DNA from 3 places in the Robertmurraya beringensis genome. Region 1 is predicted to be linked to each of the others. Evidence: riboswitches for the same ligand, from Rfam matches in the RefSeq annotation. Region 1 holds a riboswitch; each other region holds the start of a gene.
The links. Region 1 has a riboswitch for lysine ahead of ACFFHF_RS12625 (transporter substrate-binding domain-containing protein). Riboswitches for the same ligand answer to the same signal wherever they lie in the genome.
Positions count from the first base shown of each region.

Region 2: it holds a riboswitch for lysine, as region 1 does, so the genes downstream of both, ACFFHF_RS02850 (aspartate kinase) here and ACFFHF_RS12625 (transporter substrate-binding domain-containing protein) in region 1, are expected to answer to the same signal.
Region 3: it holds a riboswitch for lysine, as region 1 does, so the genes downstream of both, ACFFHF_RS20685 (amino acid permease) here and ACFFHF_RS12625 (transporter substrate-binding domain-containing protein) in region 1, are expected to answer to the same signal.

Region 1 is NZ_JBHLUU010000088.1:197-4,052, forward strand. It holds gene ACFFHF_RS12615 (amino acid ABC transporter ATP-binding protein) at 56-790, opposite strand; gene ACFFHF_RS12620 (amino acid ABC transporter permease) at 811-1,554, opposite strand; gene ACFFHF_RS12625 (transporter substrate-binding domain-containing protein) at 1,616-2,452, opposite strand; lysine riboswitch at 2,557-2,738, opposite strand; gene ACFFHF_RS12630 (CNNM domain-containing protein) at 2,927-3,856, opposite strand, start outside.
Region 2 is NZ_JBHLUU010000015.1:108,711-116,105, forward strand. It holds gene ACFFHF_RS02835 (electron transfer flavoprotein subunit alpha/FixB family protein) at 1-138, shown strand, start outside; gene trxA (thioredoxin) at 354-668, shown strand; gene uvrC (excinuclease ABC subunit UvrC) at 785-2,557, shown strand; lysine riboswitch at 2,622-2,802, shown strand; gene ACFFHF_RS02850 (aspartate kinase) at 2,918-4,147, shown strand; gene ACFFHF_RS02855 (YslB family protein) at 4,217-4,669, opposite strand; gene ACFFHF_RS02860 (succinate dehydrogenase cytochrome b558 subunit) at 4,997-5,605, shown strand; gene sdhA (succinate dehydrogenase flavoprotein subunit) at 5,675-7,395, shown strand, end outside.
Region 3 is NZ_JBHLUU010000123.1:54,024-61,418, reverse strand. It holds gene ACFFHF_RS20715 (amino acid ABC transporter permease) at 1-557, opposite strand, end outside; gene ACFFHF_RS20710 (basic amino acid ABC transporter substrate-binding protein) at 638-1,453, opposite strand; gene ACFFHF_RS20705 (helix-turn-helix domain-containing protein) at 1,800-2,033, opposite strand; partial or broken gene ACFFHF_RS20700 (PLP-dependent transferase) at 2,092-2,331, opposite strand; partial or broken gene ACFFHF_RS20695 (cysteine ABC transporter permease) at 2,334-2,543, shown strand; gene ACFFHF_RS20690 (amino acid ABC transporter ATP-binding protein) at 2,562-3,305, shown strand; gene ACFFHF_RS20685 (amino acid permease) at 3,445-4,869, opposite strand; lysine riboswitch at 4,985-5,164, opposite strand; gene lepB (signal peptidase I) at 5,246-5,785, opposite strand; gene ACFFHF_RS20675 (DUF4395 domain-containing protein) at 5,958-6,389, opposite strand; gene mscL (large conductance mechanosensitive channel protein MscL) at 6,736-7,125, opposite strand; gene desA (Delta(5) desaturase DesA) at 7,376-7,395, shown strand, end outside.

The DNA.
Region 1 (3,856 bases):
AAAACCTTCACTTGCTAGGTAGCAAGTGAAGGCACAGTTTCAGTAATAATTGCGATTATTTTAACGTTCGTTTCAAGAATTCTCTTGTACGTTCTTGGCTTGGATTAGTGAAAATTTGCTCTGGAGTGCCTTCTTCGGCAATGACGCCTTGGTTCATGAAGACCACTCGATCCGATACTTCTTTGGCAAATTCCATTTCATGCGTCACGATCAACATCGTCAGACCTGATTCTGCGAGTTCCTTCATGACTTTCAGAACTTCTCCTACCATTTCTGGATCTAGTGCAGATGTTGGTTCATCAAATAGCATCACATCTGGGTCCATGGAAAGGGCTCTAGCAATGGCCACACGTTGCTTTTGTCCACCAGACAGTTGCTTAGGCTTTGCGTTAATATATTTATCCATTCCAACCACCTTCAAGTACTTCATCGCTACTTTTTCGGCTTCTTCCTTGGAGCGTTTGAGTACTTTAACTTGTCCTACCACACAGTTCATTAGAACATTGTGATTGTTAAAAAGGTTAAATTGTTGGAACACCATACCTAAATGCTGTCGGTAAGCCGCTACATCATGCTTGTCATCTAGTATATTTTCGCCATGATAAATAATTTTTCCGCCGCTTGGCTTTTCTAAAAGATTCACACATCGAAGAAGAGTGGATTTACCAGAACCTGAAGAACCGATAATGGTCACTACTTCTCCTTTGTTCACTGAAAAATTAATGTCTTTTAATACTTCATGAGTTCCAAAGGATTTGTTTAAATGCTGAATATCAATAATCTTTTCCAAAGTCTCTCCTCCTTCTCTCATTACTTTTGAGCCACTTCTACTTGTGTTTCGTTAACAATCATCGTATAGCTATCAGAGCCATCTAACTTCTTTTCGATATAAAGCAAGATTCTTGTCACAATAAACGTCATTACAAAATAAATCAGACACGCAACGAAGAAAGATTCAAAATATCTAAAGTTATTGCCTGAAATCGATTTGGTAACAAAAAATAACTCGGTCACGGAAATGACATTCAGAACGGACGTATCTTTAATATTAATAACAAATTGATTTCCTGTTGCAGGTAAAATATTTCGAATGACCTGTGGCAATACCACATTCCACATCGTTTGTAGATGATTCATTCCGATCGCATGTGCGGCTTCAAACTGCCCTTTTTCAATCGAAACAATTCCACCACGTACAATTTCCGCCATATAAGCTCCTGTATTGATCGATACGACAAAAATAGCGGCCACAAACACATTCATATCGATACCGAATGCCAAGGCAGATCCATAGAAAATAACCATGGCTTGTACAATCATCGGTGTTCCACGGAAGAACTCTATATATATAGAAAGAATCAGGTTTATTACTTTTAAAAATATTTTCTTCCCACCACGGTCAGGCATGGGGATCGTTCGTATAACCCCTGCTAATAATCCAATCATTGCCCCAAAAATCGTTCCAACCAAAGCTATTAAAAGGGTTAACCCAGCACCACGAAGGAACATAGGCCAGTTTTCCGCAATGATTTTAATCACCCATTCAAGACTCATCATTTCTCCTCCTTACCGTATAAAACCGACTGTATGCATATATACAGCCGGTTTCTGAATTCTATTTTGCTGCAGGTTGATTCTGAATAGCGCTATCCATGATGCTTGTGCGCTCTTCCTCTGAGATACCTGCTAAAATTTCATTGATTTTCTCTGTTAAATCACTGTCTTTTTTCAAACCGACTGCGATCGCTGTATCATCTTCTGATGTTTCAAAGCCATCTTCAAATTCAACCATCACATAGTTTTCATTGGCAGCAGATGCACTAACTCCTTCAGGACGTTCTGAAACATATCCATCAATGATCCCTGATTCTAGAGCAACTCTCATTGCCGGGAAGTTGTCCATCGCCGTTTTCTTGTTTACACCTTCGATTTGATCAATCACATTGTAGTGGAATGTATTTAATTGAGCTGTGATTTTCGCACCTTTGAAATCATGGATTGAAGTAGCTCCTTCATACTTGCTGCCTTTTTTCACAACCATTACTAAATTTGACTTGTAGTAATTATCCGTAAAGTCTATGGTTTCCTTACGCTCAGCTGTTGGTGACATTCCAGCAATAATCGCATCAATTTTACCTGATGTTAAAGCTGGTACTAAGCCATCCCACTCTGTTTTAACAATCACTAACTCTTTACCTAATCCTTCAGCGACCTTCTTTGCGATTTCCACATCATATCCACCTGCATACTCTGCAGAACCATCAATTTTAACTCCACCGTTAGAATCGTCGTTTTGAGTCCAGTTAAAAGGAGCATAACCCGCTTCCAAACCTACCTTAAATGTATTATCTTCTGATGATCCAGAATCAGAACCATTACTTGATCCACATCCTGCTAATAAAAGAATCGATGAAACCAACAAAACTATGAATAATGATAACTTGTTTTTCATGATGTCTTTCCCCCTGTTATTTTATCGTACTAAAACAAAAAACGACCTGAGATAAACTCAGGTCGCGTTATGCATAGTTGTCCTAAAGTCCCCTCTTTTATCCCAAATGAGATAGCACAACTCAATAAACGACTAAGTTTATCGAGACAGTCCTGCAGCTCTTAACTACAGACCCAGCATGTAATACCGAGAATATTACAAACTTCGGCGACATTTCCTTCTCCTTAGCATCATTGCTTCTCAAACTCCACTAAAGACTGTTAAATATCGCGCCTCTACCCCACTGTTAAAAGTGAGGTTTTATTCAATTATTTTCTTATACTACAATACTATCTTTTAGTTCGTCAACTAGGTTTTTTGTGACAAATTGCATCTGGACCTGTTACGACATATTTAGAGATGGATAATGGCCATGAACCTTAGTTCATGACCACGAATAACTTACAGACTTTTCTTGAGTACCACAAATAAATATTAAGTTGTGGCCAACATTTCATTACCATCTAATTCATCTCGAATTTCTCCAACAATTTCAGATAAAATATCCTCCATCGTAACAAGACCGACGCTAACACCTTGATCATCCGTCACAATGGCCATATGAGTACGAGTTTGTTGCATCTTTAGAAATACATCCTTAATCGAGATCGATTGCTTAAATCGAGGGATGTCATGGATGAAATCACCAATCTCACCCTTTCTTCCAGCCGCAATGCTTGTAAGCATTTCCTTAGTATTGATAAATCCAATAAAATCTTTTGTTTTATCACTCATGTCATTTACTGGATAACGAGTAAAATCATACTTATCAATCACTTCAATTATTTCGGCTAAGGATTGATGCTTTTCAAGTGTAATCATTTCGGATTTAGGAATCATGATATCCTTTAGCTGTCTTTCATCAAACGCAAAGATATTTTTTAAATAGGCAAGCTCTGTTTGGTTGATTTCTCCGCCTGCATAGCTTTGCGCAACAATCAGCTTTAACTCTTCCTCAGAATGGACTGTATCGTGACCGGACGGCTTTACACCGAATAGGTTAAGAAGCTGTCGAGCAGATCCATTTAGGACACGAATCACTGGGCTCATGATATATCCAAACCAATAAAGCGGTGGGGCTAATAATAACGTCATTTTTTCTGAGTATTGAATGGCTAATGTTTTAGGAGCAAGCTCACCAATCACTACGTGTAGGAGTGAAACAACAGTCAATGCAATAAAGTATGAAAGCATTGTTGCTACAGCAGCAGGGATATTGAACTCTTCAAACAAAGGCTGTAGTATTTTTTGTACTGTCGGTTCACCTAATGCACCTAACACCAGAGCTGTAATCGTAATCCCCAACTGACAAGCAGATAAATAGTAATCTAGCTCCTTTGCTACTTTTTTCGCTAACTTTGCCTT
Region 2 (7,395 bases), on a different contig from region 1:
TCAAAGGTTATCGTGGCTATCAATAAAGACCCGGAAGCAAATATTTTTAAAGTGGCTGACTATGGAATTGTCGGAGATTTGTTTGAAGTGGTCCCACTATTAACAGAGGAATTTAAAAAATTGAAAATCAATGCGTAACGGTCAAAGAGCGGTTTAAAAGAGCCGCTCTTTCAACTTTCATGCTGTATCAATGAAAGAATATCGTTTTATAAATTGGGCAAATTACATAAGAAAACAACAGCGAGACATTTTATTAGCATCGACTGAAAAACGGTGATATACTGACGATAGTATTTTACTACTAAACGCAATCGAGATTTACTTCTCGAAGCAATACTTAAGGAGGCATGAAAATGGCTATTTCAAATGCTACAGATCAAAACTTTTCAACAGAAACAGGTACAGGCCTAGTGCTTGCAGACTTTTGGGCTCCATGGTGTGGTCCATGTAAGATGATTGCTCCAGTTCTTCAAGAGCTTGATTCTGAAATGGGAGACAAAGTCAAAATCGTTAAAATTGATGTTGACGAAAACCAAGAAACTGCAGCGAAGTATGGAGTAATGAGCATTCCAACACTTCTTATCATGAAAGATGGAGAAGTAATTGATAAAGTTGTCGGCTTCCAACCGAAAGAAGCTTTAGAAGAGCGCTTAAACTCACATTTATAAAATGCGTAAACCACTCATCTGAGTGGTTTTTTCTTTTCCAGTTGGCTCCTACTATTTATCCCCTCAAAAAAACTTTATAATAAAATCATAGAGTTTTGTAGTTGGAGGTGACCCTTTTGAATGAGATGATAAAAAATAAACTTGCTTTATTACCTGATCAACCTGGATGTTATTTGATGAAGGATCGGCAAGGGACCATTATATATGTTGGTAAAGCGAAAGTATTGAAAAACCGTGTCAGATCGTACTTTACTGGGTCTCACGATGGAAAAACGCAAAGGCTTGTTTCTGAAATAGAGGATTTCGAATATATCGTTACATCTTCCAATATTGAAGCATTAATTCTAGAGTTAAATTTAATAAAGAAACACGATCCAAAGTATAATGTGATGCTAAAGGACGATAAAACGTATCCATTTATTAAGTTAACGGCAGAAAGGCATCCTCGCCTGATTACAACCCGTAAGGTGAAGAAGGACAAAGGGAAATATTTTGGACCGTATCCAAATGTCTCGGCTGCGAACGAAACCAAAAAGCTTTTGGATCGGATTTATCCTTTAAGAAAATGCTCAACTTTGCCTGATAGAGTGTGCTTATATTATCATCTAGGTCAATGTTTGGCTCCCTGTGTGAAGGAAGTAAAAGAATCCACTTATAAAGAACTTGTAGAAGAAATTACAAGATTTTTAAATGGTGGTTACAAGGACATAAAAAAAGACCTTACACTTAAGATGCAAGCTGCTGCAGAAGAACTTGATTTTGAAAGAGCGAAGGATTTCCGGGATAAAATAGCCCACATCGAAGCAACCATGGAAAAACAAAAAATGACAACCACTGATTTTACAGACCGAGATGTGTTCGGCTATTCGGTTGATAAAGGGTGGATGTGTGTTCAAGTATTTTTTGTTCGCCAAGGCAAGCTGATTGAGAGAGACATTTCCATGTTCCCTATTTACGGAGAAGCGGAAGAGGAATTTTTAACGTTTTTAGGTCAATTTTACGATCAATCTAGTCATTTTAAACCAAAGGAGATTTTGTTACGTGATGAAGTCGATCTAGAATTAGCGGAACAACTCCTACAAACAAAAGTTTTGCAGCCGAAACGTGGACAGAAAAAGGACCTAGTCGAGTTAGCTACTAAAAATGCAATCATTGCTTTAAAAGAAAAATTTTCACTTGTTGAGCGAGATGAAGAGAGAACGATTAAAGCAGTCGAGCAACTAGGAGAGCAACTGGCCATTTATACCCCTCACCGAATTGAAGCATTTGACAACTCAAACATCCAAGGAACAGACCCTGTATCAGCGATGGTTGTATTTATTGACGGAAAGCCAGCCAAAAGAGAGTATCGAAAATACAAGATTAAATCTGTTGAGGGTCCTGATGATTATGAATCAATGAGGGAAGTAACAAGACGCCGATATTCTCGTGTACTAAAAGAAAATCTTCCGCTTCCTGATCTGATTATGATAGACGGTGGAAAGGGACATGTAGAAGCAGTAAGAGATATTTTGGAAAATGAACTAGGTCTAGACATTCCGATAACTGGACTGGTGAAAAATGATAAACATAGAACCTCGCAGTTATTGTACGGAAAGCCATTAGAGGTGGTTCCGCTTGAACGGAATAGCCAGGAGTTTTATTTGCTTCAACGAATTCAAGACGAAGTACATCGATTTGCCATCACGTTTCACAGGCAACTTCGAGGAAAAAACGTGTTTCAGTCGATTTTGGATGACGTTCCAGGAATCGGAGAGAAAAGGAAGAAGCAATTATTAAAAGCCTTTGGGTCGGTAAAAAAAATGAAGGAAGCAACCAAAGAGGACTTTTTATCCATAGGACTTCCACAAAATACAGTAGATTTATTAATGAGAAAACTACAAGAATAGCATTGCCGTCACCAGGAGGCTGTGCTATAATTAGGAAAATTTTATATTAATCACTTAATTGTTAAGTGAAGGTAGAGGTGCGAGCTCCATTAGTACCAGCTTTGAGAATACTGAGATTCAATGAAAAGCTGTGAAAGGGGATGTTCGCCGAAGTGGATAGGTCTCTGAATTGCCATATCTGCTGGTCCTGTGTTGAATAAATACTGGATTGTCAAGACGGTATGTCTTGGAGAGCTATCTCACTGTGTATAAGTCCGTATTTATGTACGTGCATTCACGCAGCCATGAGATATCTCTCATGGCTTTTTTGTATTTTCAAAAAAAGCCCATGAAAGAGATGAAAAGAAAGTAGGGGAAAATATGGGATTGGTTGTCCAAAAGTTTGGTGGTACTTCGGTAGGAAATGTAGATCGTATTAAGCATGTGGCCGATCGAGTAATTGAAGAAAAGTTGAGAGGGAACGATGTAGTGGTGGTTGTGTCTGCCATGGGAAAAACAACAGACGAATTAGTGGGTCTAGCCAGTCAAATCTCAAGTCGTCCAAATAAACGTGAAATGGATATGCTTCTTACAACAGGTGAGCAAGTGACTATTGCATTACTCTCAATGGTGTTAATAGAAAAAGGCTATGAAGCAATCTCCTTTACAGGTTGGCAAGCGGGAATTGAGACGGAGGCAGTTCATGGAAATGCTAGGATTTTACACATTAATACAAGTAAAATCCAAACAGAGCTACATAAAGGGAAAATAGTTGTGGTTGCAGGATTTCAAGGAATTGCGATTGACGGAGCGGTGTCAACTTTAGGTAGAGGGGGATCCGATACAACTGCAGTGGCATTAGCAGCCGCATTGAAAGCTGATAAATGTGATATTTATACCGATGTAACAGGAGTATTTACAACAGATCCACGTTATGTAAAAGAGGCAAGAAAGCTTAAGTCAGTTTCTTATGATGAAATGTTAGAGTTAGCTAACTTAGGTGCGGGAGTGTTACATCCAAGGGCCGTTGAATATGCAAAAAATTACGCAGTCCCACTTGAAGTAAGGTCAAGTATGGAGCGAGAAAATGGAACGATAATTGAGGAGGAAGTATCAATGGAACAAAGTTTAGTTGTACGTGGGGTTGCCTTTGAAGATGAAATTACGAGAGTGAGTGTGTTAGGACTTCCAAATGGATTAACCAATCTGTCAACCATTTTCAGCATTTTAGCAAAGAATCATTTAAACGTTGATATCATCATTCAAAGTATGACGAATGAATCGACGACAAATTTATCTTTTTCTATTAAAAGCTCTGATTTGGAAGAAACGATGGCAGTTTTACAGTCTCATAAAAGTGAGTTGCAATATGAAGGTATTGAAGCAGAGCCAAACCTTGCAAAAGTGTCCATTGTTGGTTCAGGGATGATCTCTAATCCTGGGGTTGCAGCAGAAATGTTTGAAGTGTTAGCCGCAGGGGGAATTCAGGTAAAGATGGTGAGTACCTCTGAAATTAAGGTCTCTACAGTGATAGAGGAAGCACAGATGCTGAAAGCAGTTGAAGCTCTTCATGAAGCATTTGAGTTGTCTGGAAAGTCTGTTAAGGCATAAACCAACGACTTGAAGAAAAAAGGTCAAACTAAAAAGCTTTCATAAAAAAATATGAAAGCTTTTTATGTATTAATCAATTGAATCCTTTTTATCCCAACGCACGGTGAAGGAAACCGTAGCAAGCTTTTTCTTGGGGTGTTCATACGCTTCAGCAATCACTTGTTTTTGCGTTTCCATTTGTTGTGCTAAGAATCCCGCTTCCAACTGGAAGTGACATTCTGGATACTCTTTAAAGCGATTTCTGATTAGGTCACTCGATAATTCAAATTCAAGTTCATTCTTTTTTTCAGTTTTAATTTGTAGTGTGCCCCAACCTGCCTGTTGGAAAAAAGCAATGATATCTTCGACCGACTGCAAAGGGTACTTTCTGGCTAAAGCCTTACCTGCCCAGTATAAAATAGAAGCCGTTTCTCTTCCTAGAATGTCTGGAATAAGTACTTCTCTTAGCAACTCATACCCAAAGGATGGAACAAGTGCAGGATCTGTGGCCGAAATAGGTTGTTCTAATTTCAATTCACTCAAAGCATGTCCCCCACTTTCTATTATTCTATTATATACATTTTCCGGGGAAATACGCATGAAAACAAAAAAAACTGATTTTAAAAATTTTTCACGTTAATTATTATACCAATATAAGAGGTGGCTCTATAAAATGTTTATACATAGGTGTTTGGAGTAATATCAATATATTAAAAATATTTCGTATTTAAGGTGCATTTTATGTATCCGTTTTCTTGACGCTCTTTCATGTTGGGAGTAAAATGAACATGTCACATAATTGTAAAAATTATTGTAAAAAAAACGGATACTATCTAATCATTCCGTTTAATTTTTAGGGGGGTAAAGTTCATGGCAGGAAACCGAGAGTTTTTTTATCGAAGATTACACTCGCTGCTTGGAGTCATTCCAGTTGGTCTATTTCTTGTGCAGCACCTTGTAGTCAATCATTTCGCAACTGGGGGGGAAGAATCATTTAACAAAGCGTCTCACTTTATGGAGAGTTTGCCGTTTCGATATGTATTAGAAACGTTCGTGATTTTTCTACCTTTATTATTCCACGCAATTTATGGGCTTTATATTGCGTTTACAGCAAAAAATAATACTAGTAATTATGGCTTTTTCCGCAATTGGATGTTCATGCTTCAGCGTATATCTGGAGTAGTAACTCTAGTATTCGTAACATGGCATGTGTGGGAAACTAGAATTGCAGCAGCATTTGGTGCAGAGGTTAACTTCGATATGATGGAAAGCATTCTTTCAAATCCATTCATGCTATGGTTCTACATCATCGGTGTGATTTCAACCACTTTCCACTTTGCAAATGGACTATGGTCGTTCTTTGTAAGTTGGGGAATTACGGTTACACCACGTTCTCAACTTATTTCTACTTATGTTACATTAGGGGTTTTTATCGCCTTATCAATAGTTGGTGTGCGCGCTATTATCGCATTCATATAATTTAATAGGATCTAATTCTCATAGAAACGAACGGGATATACATTGATATTAGTTAGGGAGTGACTCACGATGGGTAAAGGAAAGGTGATCGTAGTCGGCGGCGGTCTAGCTGGCTTAATGGCAACAATTAAAGTTGCAGAAGCAGGGAGTCCGGTCGAATTATTTTCATTAGTTCCAGTAAAACGTTCGCACTCTGTTTGTGCCCAAGGTGGTATTAACGGAGCTGTAAATACAAAAGGTGAAGGTGACTCTCCATGGGAGCACTTTGATGATACAGTATATGGCGGTGACTTCTTAGCGAATCAACCACCAGTTAAAGCGATGACAGAAGCAGCACCAGGAATTATCCATTTGCTTGATCGTATGGGTGTTATGTTCAACCGTACACCAGAAGGGCTTTTAGACTTCCGTCGTTTTGGTGGAACACAGCATCACCGTACCGCTTTTGCTGGTGCAACAACAGGACAACAGCTTTTATATGCATTAGATGAGCAAGTACGTCGCCACGAAGTAGCTGGTTTAGTTACAAAATATGAAGGCTGGGAATTTCTTGGGTCAGTAATTGATGATGAAGGGGTTTGCCGTGGGATCGTTGCTCAGAACCTCACATCAATGGAAATTAAGTCATTTGCAGCAGATGCTGTTATTTTAGCTACTGGTGGGCCTGGGATTATCTTTGGTAAGTCAACAAACTCAGTGATAAATACAGGCTCTGCAGCGTCTATTGCATACCAACAAGGTGTGTACTATGCAAATGGAGAATTCATTCAAATTCATCCAACAGCGATTCCTGGGGATGATAAATTGAGACTTATGAGTGAGTCTGCTCGTGGGGAAGGTGGACGAGTATGGACGTACAAGGATGGAAAGCCTTGGTATTTCTTAGAAGAAAAGTATCCAGCATACGGAAATCTTGTACCGCGTGATATTGCTACTCGCGAAATCTTTCACGTCTGTGTTGACTTGAAGCTTGGTATTAATGGGGAAAACATGGTTTATCTGGATCTTTCTCACAAAGATCCAAAAGAACTGGACATTAAGCTCGGTGGTATTATCGAAATCTATGAAAAGTTTATGGGTGACGACCCACGAAAAGTTCCTATGAAGATCTTCCCTGCGGTTCACTATTCCATGGGCGGTCTTTGGGTAGATTATGATCAAATGACAAACATTCCTGGGTTATTTGCTGCTGGAGAGTGTGATTATTCTCAGCATGGAGCGAATCGCCTTGGGGCGAACTCCTTATTATCAGCTATTTATGGAGGAATGGTAGCCGGTCCGAAGGCGCTCGATTATATTAGTGGTTTAAATAAAACGGTTGATTCAATTTCTTCCTCCGTCTTTGATCGTTTTGTAAAAGACGAAGAACAAAAGTGGAATAAGATCATGACTTTAGATGGTAATGAAAATGCTTATGTTCTTCATAAAGAGCTTGGTGAGTGGATGACAGACAATGTAACCGTTGTTCGCCACAACGATAAACTATTAAAAACAGACGAAAAAATTGTAGAACTACTAGAGCGCTATGAAAAAATTAATATTAACGATACAGCTAAGTGGAGCAACCAAGGAGCTATTTTTACACGTCAGCTTCAAAATATGCTTCAGCTAGCAAGAGTAATTACGATCGGTGCATACAACCGTAACGAAAGTCGTGGTGCCCACTATAAACCGGAATTCCCAGAGCGTAACGATGAGGAATTCTTAAAGACAACCATGGCTAAATTTGTGGACGCGAAATCAGCACCACAATTCCATTATGAAGAGGTTGACACTGGATTAATTGCTCC
Region 3 (7,395 bases), on a different contig from region 1:
ACTTTGAAGTATTGTCCTTGCATAGCCCGTCCCCAGTACATAATCTCTGGAGCCGCAATGACCGCTGCTAAAGAGGATTCCTTAATAAGTACGATAAATTCATTTCCTAATGGAGGAATCATTCTCTTAAACGCTTGTGGCAGAATGACGTGTCTCATAGCTTGTACATGAGTCATACCAAGTGTTCTAGCTGCTTCCATCTGCCCTTTGTCAATCGATTGAATTCCAGCTCGGAAGATTTCTGCAATGTATGCTGCTGCATTCAGTGATAATGCAAGAATAGCCGCTGTCACTGGCTCCGTCTTCCCTGTAAACAATGGAACGAGACCAAAGTGAATGAGCAAAATCTGGACAAATAAAGGAGTTCCTCTAAAAAATGTAATATATAAGTCAAAAGGTAGTGACAACCACTTGTTTTTCACCATTTTTCCTAACCCAATGGCCAAACCAAGTGCTGTTCCAATAACAATTCCTGCGAGCGATAAACCAAGGGTAAGCAAGGTTCCCTTTAAAAACAATGGCGCATAGTCCATGATGAGATCAAAACGAAAGTCCATCATACTCCTCCTTTACTAGGATGAAAAAAATGGCGTAACACTATGTAAAAGAGTTACGCCCTAAATAATCAAGTAACCAATTATTGTTGTGCTTTTAAATCTTCAAGGTCCGGCTCAGAACCAAACCATTCTTTATAAATCTCTGCATATGTTCCGTTTTCATAGATCGCGTTAATGGCTTCATTAATTTCTGCTGTTAACTCGCTATCTTTCGGGAACATTAATCCATAATACTCAGCTGCGAATGCGTCCGCATCTTCAACGACAACAAACTTATCATCCGGGTTATTTTTCGCGTACTCTTCAACTACCGTGTTATCCGCAACAACCGCGTCTGCTCCGCCACCTTTAAGCTCCATAATTGCTAGAACCGTATTTTCAAATTTTTTGATATTAGGATTGTTTTGTCCTAGTACACTCTCAATTGCTTCTTGACCTGTTGTTCCGTTTTGAACAGCTACTTTCTTGTCCTTTAAGTCTGCAGCTGATTTAATATCACTGCCCTCTGGAACGAGAATTTTATTTGTTGATAGGAAGTATGCGTGAGAGAAATCATAGGATTCTTTACGCTCATCATTAATGGTAATGGCTGATACAGCAAAGTCAGCAATTTTATCTTCTAACTCTACGAAAACAGGTTCCCAACCTACATGTACGATCTCAACCTCATAGCCAGCTTCTTTCGCAACTGCATTCACGAAGTCCACATCAAATCCAACAATTTTATCGCCATCCATGTATTCAAATGGTGCATAAGCTGCGTCCGTTACGACTCTCAATGTTTTCTTTTCTTCGCTTGCTCCTTCATCAGATCCATTGTTCTGATCGTTTGTTCCACAAGCGGCCAAAAGCATACTAAACACTAACAAAAACGATAATAAAGATAGTTTTTTCACTACATTTCCCCCTTAATAATGGTCTTATTTTTTATTAAAACTTTCTCTAGCAAATACCTCACAACTCTAAATTTTCAGTATATTTTGACATGAAAACATTATAACTTTTATCGTTTTTTTATGCAACAACAAAAACTTTGTTAGGATAATTTATTATCACTCTACCATAGCAAAGGATAAGTACTGGTATCCCTATCCTTTTAAGTATTTGAAAATACCTTTGGTTAGTTGTTTTACTATTATTTTTACTGTCAATCTTTCTTACCTATTCATTGACAACTGCATAAAAATCATAAAAAACATACAAATGATGGGAGAATGTTTTTTCATTCTCCCATTTTACTACTTAATCCTCATCCTTGATGTCTCTGTCTTCTGGAATGGGCTCGTTTTCTAACTCTTTGATGAGGTTTTTATATTTTTCAAGCTGCTCAAAATGAGTTTTGAATTGATCCTTGTAAATCATGGGCGCACCATCATGATCATGCAACACCCGGATTTTTCCCTGTAAAATTAAATTTTCTACATACTGAACGGAAACCGATAAATACTCAGCCGTTTCTTTAACTGTTAGGTACATCCATACGTCACTCCTACTATCTATATGAAGCTATTATAACGAATTTCCCCTTTTTAACCTATAACGTTAAAGATAATTGTGATTCTAGATGGGCGAAGGCTTGTTCAAGATCAGCTATTAGATCTTCGGTATCCTCGATTCCGACTGATATCCGAACGAGCCCTTCCGGTATCCCAAGTTCCTTTCGTTCTTCAAGAGTACACTCTACATGACTCGTGGTTCTTGCTGGTCCATAGATCGTCTCTACAGCGCCAAGGTTACCAGCTCTATTTGCATACTGTAACTTTGGAAGAAGAATACTCTTTTATCAGCCTGGTAAAAGACACCTCCCTCGCTGCAACGATCACTGTGACAGAGATGTTTCAAAAAGGGCAACAGGTGGCTGCAGCTACGTACGAACCTCTTTGGCTGTATATTGAAGTAGCATTTATTTATTTAATGTTTAGTACGGTGCTGTCCTATGCTCAATCCATGCTTGAACGTCGCTTTGACCGTAGCGTAGCAAAGTAGGAAGGGAGAGTATTGGCTATGATTAAACTAGAAAATTTATATAAAAGCTTTGGAGATATTGACGTTTTAAAAGGAATTAACTTAGAGGTTGAAAAGGGAAAAACGGCTGTTGTTATTGGCCCATCTGGTTCAGGGAAAACGACTCTTTTACGCTGTCTTAATTTATTGGAGATTCCAAATCAAGGGGCAATTACGATTGGGGAAAAAGAACTTCAGTTTCAATCAGGAACGAAGCTAAAACCGACTCAAATGACCCTCTTCCGTCAACAAACGGGCATGGTGTTTCAATCGTACAACCTTTTTCCACACTTAACAGTTGTTGAGAATATAATGGAAGGCCAAGTCGTGGTGTTAAAACGATCAAAGACGGATGCCAAAAAGCGTTCTCTCGATTTACTTGCCAAGGTTGGACTGAGTGACCGTGCGGAGATGTACCCTCACCAACTGTCAGGCGGCCAACAGCAACGCGTGGGGATTGCCAGAGCAATGGCGATGGATCCGAAAGTCTTATTATTCGACGAACCCACCTCGGCCTTAGATCCGGAGCTGGTTGGTGAAGTATTAAAAGTCATGAAGGATCTTGCAGAAGAAGGCATGACGATGGTCGTTGTTACCCATGAAATGGAGTTCGCAAGAGACGTAGCAGACCAAGTCATCTTCATGGATCAAGGAGTCATTGCTGAAAAAGGAACACCCGAAGAAATCTTCACCCTCTCCACCAATCCTAGAACGCAGCAATTCCTAAACAAAGTCGCACGCTGAACTAGCGCACTAAATAACAAAAGGGGTAAAGTGTCCTTCTGGGAAGGACACTTTACCCCTTTTTGTCCACGCACGGTGACAGACACCCTCCGTGGACACTTTGGCCTCATTTGTCTTTTTGTGGTGTCTGTCACCGCCGTTAGGCTGCTTTTTTGGTTTCTGTTTTTTGTTTGTGGGCTCTTGCTACTGGGCCGTAGAAGAAGATTCCACTTGCAAGGAGAGCCACACCGAACATGAAGGTTTTGATGTCGGCTGTTCCCGCGTAGATCACCCATACTGAATATAAGGTCGCTAGTAAAGCAATGACACCGTCAACCATTTTTGATCTTACTTGGCCTTCATACGTTTCACCTGTCATCACTAGCTTTAACTGAAATACAGCTGCAATGAAGTATGGAACCAGGTAAGATAAGGTTGCAATGTAAATAACAAAATCAAACGCCGCAGAGATGGAATTTGAGATCGTTGAGAAAATAAATAACTGTCCTAATGAGTTTGTGATAATCATTGATAACACCGGAATATTCTTCTCGTTTTCCTTTAAGAAGGAAGGTAAAAACAGACCTTGCTTGGCTGCTTGGTATGGAACTTCTGCACTTAGCATCACCCAACCGATGGTAGAACCAAATAAGCTGATTAATCCAATACCTGCTAACACTTTTCCAGAAACAGGTCCAAGCACAGAAACAATCGCATCAATTAATGGCTTGTCTGAAGCGATTAACGCCTCTTGGCTTAATAAGCCCATCACTAATGTACTTACACCAATATAAATCGCTAACGCAATGAATAACCCTAGAATCGTAGCACGCTTGACGTCGATTTGCTTTTTCGCACGTCCCGCAAAAACAACCGCGGATTCCACACCGATAAATGCCCATAAGGTAGCCACTGCTGCGTTACTAATCTGACCCATCAGCCCGACCGTTGCCCCACTCTCATCGAAACGCGGCTCAACCATAGGAAGCATATGGGAAGCCTCAAAAGCAAACAACGCAACAATAATGAAAATGAAGAAACCTGCTACTTTTGACGCCGTTGCCATAAAGTTTAATTTCCCTGCATTTTCTAATCCACGTAAAATAATAAAGTGTGTTCCCCATAATAAAATCGAACAAACCGCAAAAGTTAATGCATTTCCAACCTTTAAAGTAAAAGAACCAACGGTAAATAACTCCGCTTGACTCGTTAAAATAGGAAAGAACGTTGATAAATAACTAGCAAATGTAGTAATGATGGCAATATTTCCTGCTAAGTTACCAATCCAATAACCCCAAGTCGCCATAAACCCAGAAAGAACAGAGCCTCTAGAATTTGGCTTAAAAAGCTCTTTCGCATAAATTTGTGGTCCACCATTTAAGTTCGGCTTTCTCATTCCTAAATTCCCGAACACAAGCGCTGTAACTAACACCCCTGCTCCTGTAAATAACCAAGCAAGAATAACACCCGCCGGACTTGCCGCTTCTGACAGTGAACGTGGCAACATAAAGATACCCGAACCTACCATATTTCCAACGACTAATGCCGTTAGTATCCATAAGCCTAACTTCGTTTGTTTTCCCATGATATTATTCCTTTCTATTTATTATTCCCCAACTCTCAAAATAGAGGTCCCTATAGACATAAAAAAAAACACACCAAAACGTGAGTACAGTGTGTTTTACAATAACCGCATCAGGCCACTGGATAGTTCAACATAGCTTACGAGCTATGACAGTCCTACACCTATTCGATGTAGTCCCAGCTACTATAGTTAGAGAATTATAGTGCTTCGGCGAAAATTCCTTTCAACTGAATTCATGGAGCTTCTCTTGCTCTCATCCAATCTACTCTTACTTTTCGCAACCTCTACCTCACCTTTTATCTGATGAGGAAAATATTTAATTAAAATGCTTTACCAGAATAATTCATGAACGCTTTTATGTCAATGGAATTAATTACTACTGTACCGTTCGAACATCAGAAAATGGATAAAATACAAACTCACTGACGCCAACAATCTTTTCCTTCTTAATAAAACCAAGGCCGTTTCTTGAGTCCATACTGCGAAGTCGATTGTCACCTAATACAAAATAATGCCCTTCCGGTACAAGAATAGGTCCATAATCTCCTGTTAACACACTACCTTGGTCATGCGCCTGCTCTCGATTACTTTCTAAATACTCTTCGCTGTGAACATCACCATTGATCAGTAACTGATCATCCCTAATTTCGATCAAATCTCCAGGCAAGCCTATAATTCTTTTAACGTAATTTTCGCCTTCTCCTTTAATAATCACAATGTCCTCACGATCAATTTTGTCTGTATTGACTTTGCTCACAAATATTTTCTCTTGATCGTGAAGCGTGGGTTCCATCGAGGCACCATCCACAATATAAGGAGCAAAGACAAATGTACGAACGACGACTACGATAGCAAAAGCAATAAACACCGATTTACCCCAGCTAATTATTTCTTGCTTCTTCTTAGTTTCTCCCATCCTATTCTGCTCCCTTTTTATGTAATAAACTTGTTTACATTTTATCATAATCCCTTAGCACCCACGGTGACCAAAGCTCACTCACAGCCCATAAATCGTTAGACAAGATTCTCCAAAAGTTCCTAGAAAAAGTAAAAAAAAGTCAGCATTAGCGCTGACTCCTACCTACAAGTTATGATTGACTCTTCATTTTTCGGTACTGATACATTTTCCACTGATAATGAATAAAGCAACCGATACAAAAACCTAGTAGGGCAACGGTCGCAGCAATCGCGACTAGAATGGTAAAGATATACCCTATCACCGGCAGATTGAAGGCAAACCCCATAAACCCTGCCCCTAAGCATAAAATAGCAATTTTTTGATTAAACTGCTGTTGCTCCCAATCTTCTTGCAGATACTTTGATGGTGCTTTTTTTAAAAACCGCTTCGTTACCTCCATAATCGGATTTATTCGAAAAATAACGCCAAATATACCGGAGAGTAGAGGAATCAATAAAAGCCATTCCATATTAGTAACCCAAGTAAGGATAACGGTAAGTACAATAACCGACTGATTGACTTGCACAAGTGGCTTTGGGATCGTACGAACATCAGCTGACATCTATATCACACCTTTATTATAGGATTAGTTGGTAATTTATTTTAACTAATATCCAAGTATTTGTATACAAATTAGCATGACTCTAATCGAACGAAAAAATGATAATTGGCATAAGTCTTTTCAGTAAAATAAGCGGAGGTTTTCCGGTTAGATACAGAATGGAGCCCATTTCGGAGTAAATAAGATGAGGTTTTCCGATTATACAAAGAAAAAACCCTCATTTTCAAATTTTTAAAGTCAATAAGCGGAATTTCCCCGTCTATTTATCAGCTCAGGTGCTTAACCCTAGATGCGGGAATCAGCAACTCTAATAAAGAAACTCGCCAATTTGGCGAGTTTTCCTTTTTTACACACCCTTTTGTTGCTGTTGTTCCTTTAAAATATCACGAATTTCCGAAAGCAATTTTTCCTCCGTTGTTGGTGCCTTTTCTTCCGTTTTTACTTCTTGCTTCTTTTTAAACTTCTGTAATAATTTCACAAATAGGAAAATAGAAAAAGCAATGATAAAGAAATCAACGACATTTTGTATGAATTGACCATACTTGATGGTTGCATCAGCATATGTATATTGTAGGTTCGTAAAATCAAATCCCCCTAATAAGAGCCCAACAATCGGCATAAGGATATTGTCTACAAGTGAGCTAACGATTTTTCCAAACGCCGCACCTATAACCACCCCGACAGCCAGATCAATCACATTTCCTTTTAAAGCAAACTTCTTAAAATCCTGCCACATTTTATTTCCTCCTATCCAAATGTATACAGATTAGTATATCTTGAAACAGGGAACGTATGTAAACATATGCTCATGAAACAGATGTCTGCATTTTTCGAATTGTCGAAGGATTTTCCGGTAATTCCCTTTAAATTTTTTCTTGCAACATGACATTTGTCATGTTCCACTCTATACATTTATGCCTTTTCATGACCTGCTCATAAACACTACAATAACAGTAGTTAAATTTAAAACCTTGTAGGAGGCTTTTATGAGCAAGCAAAAAACAGC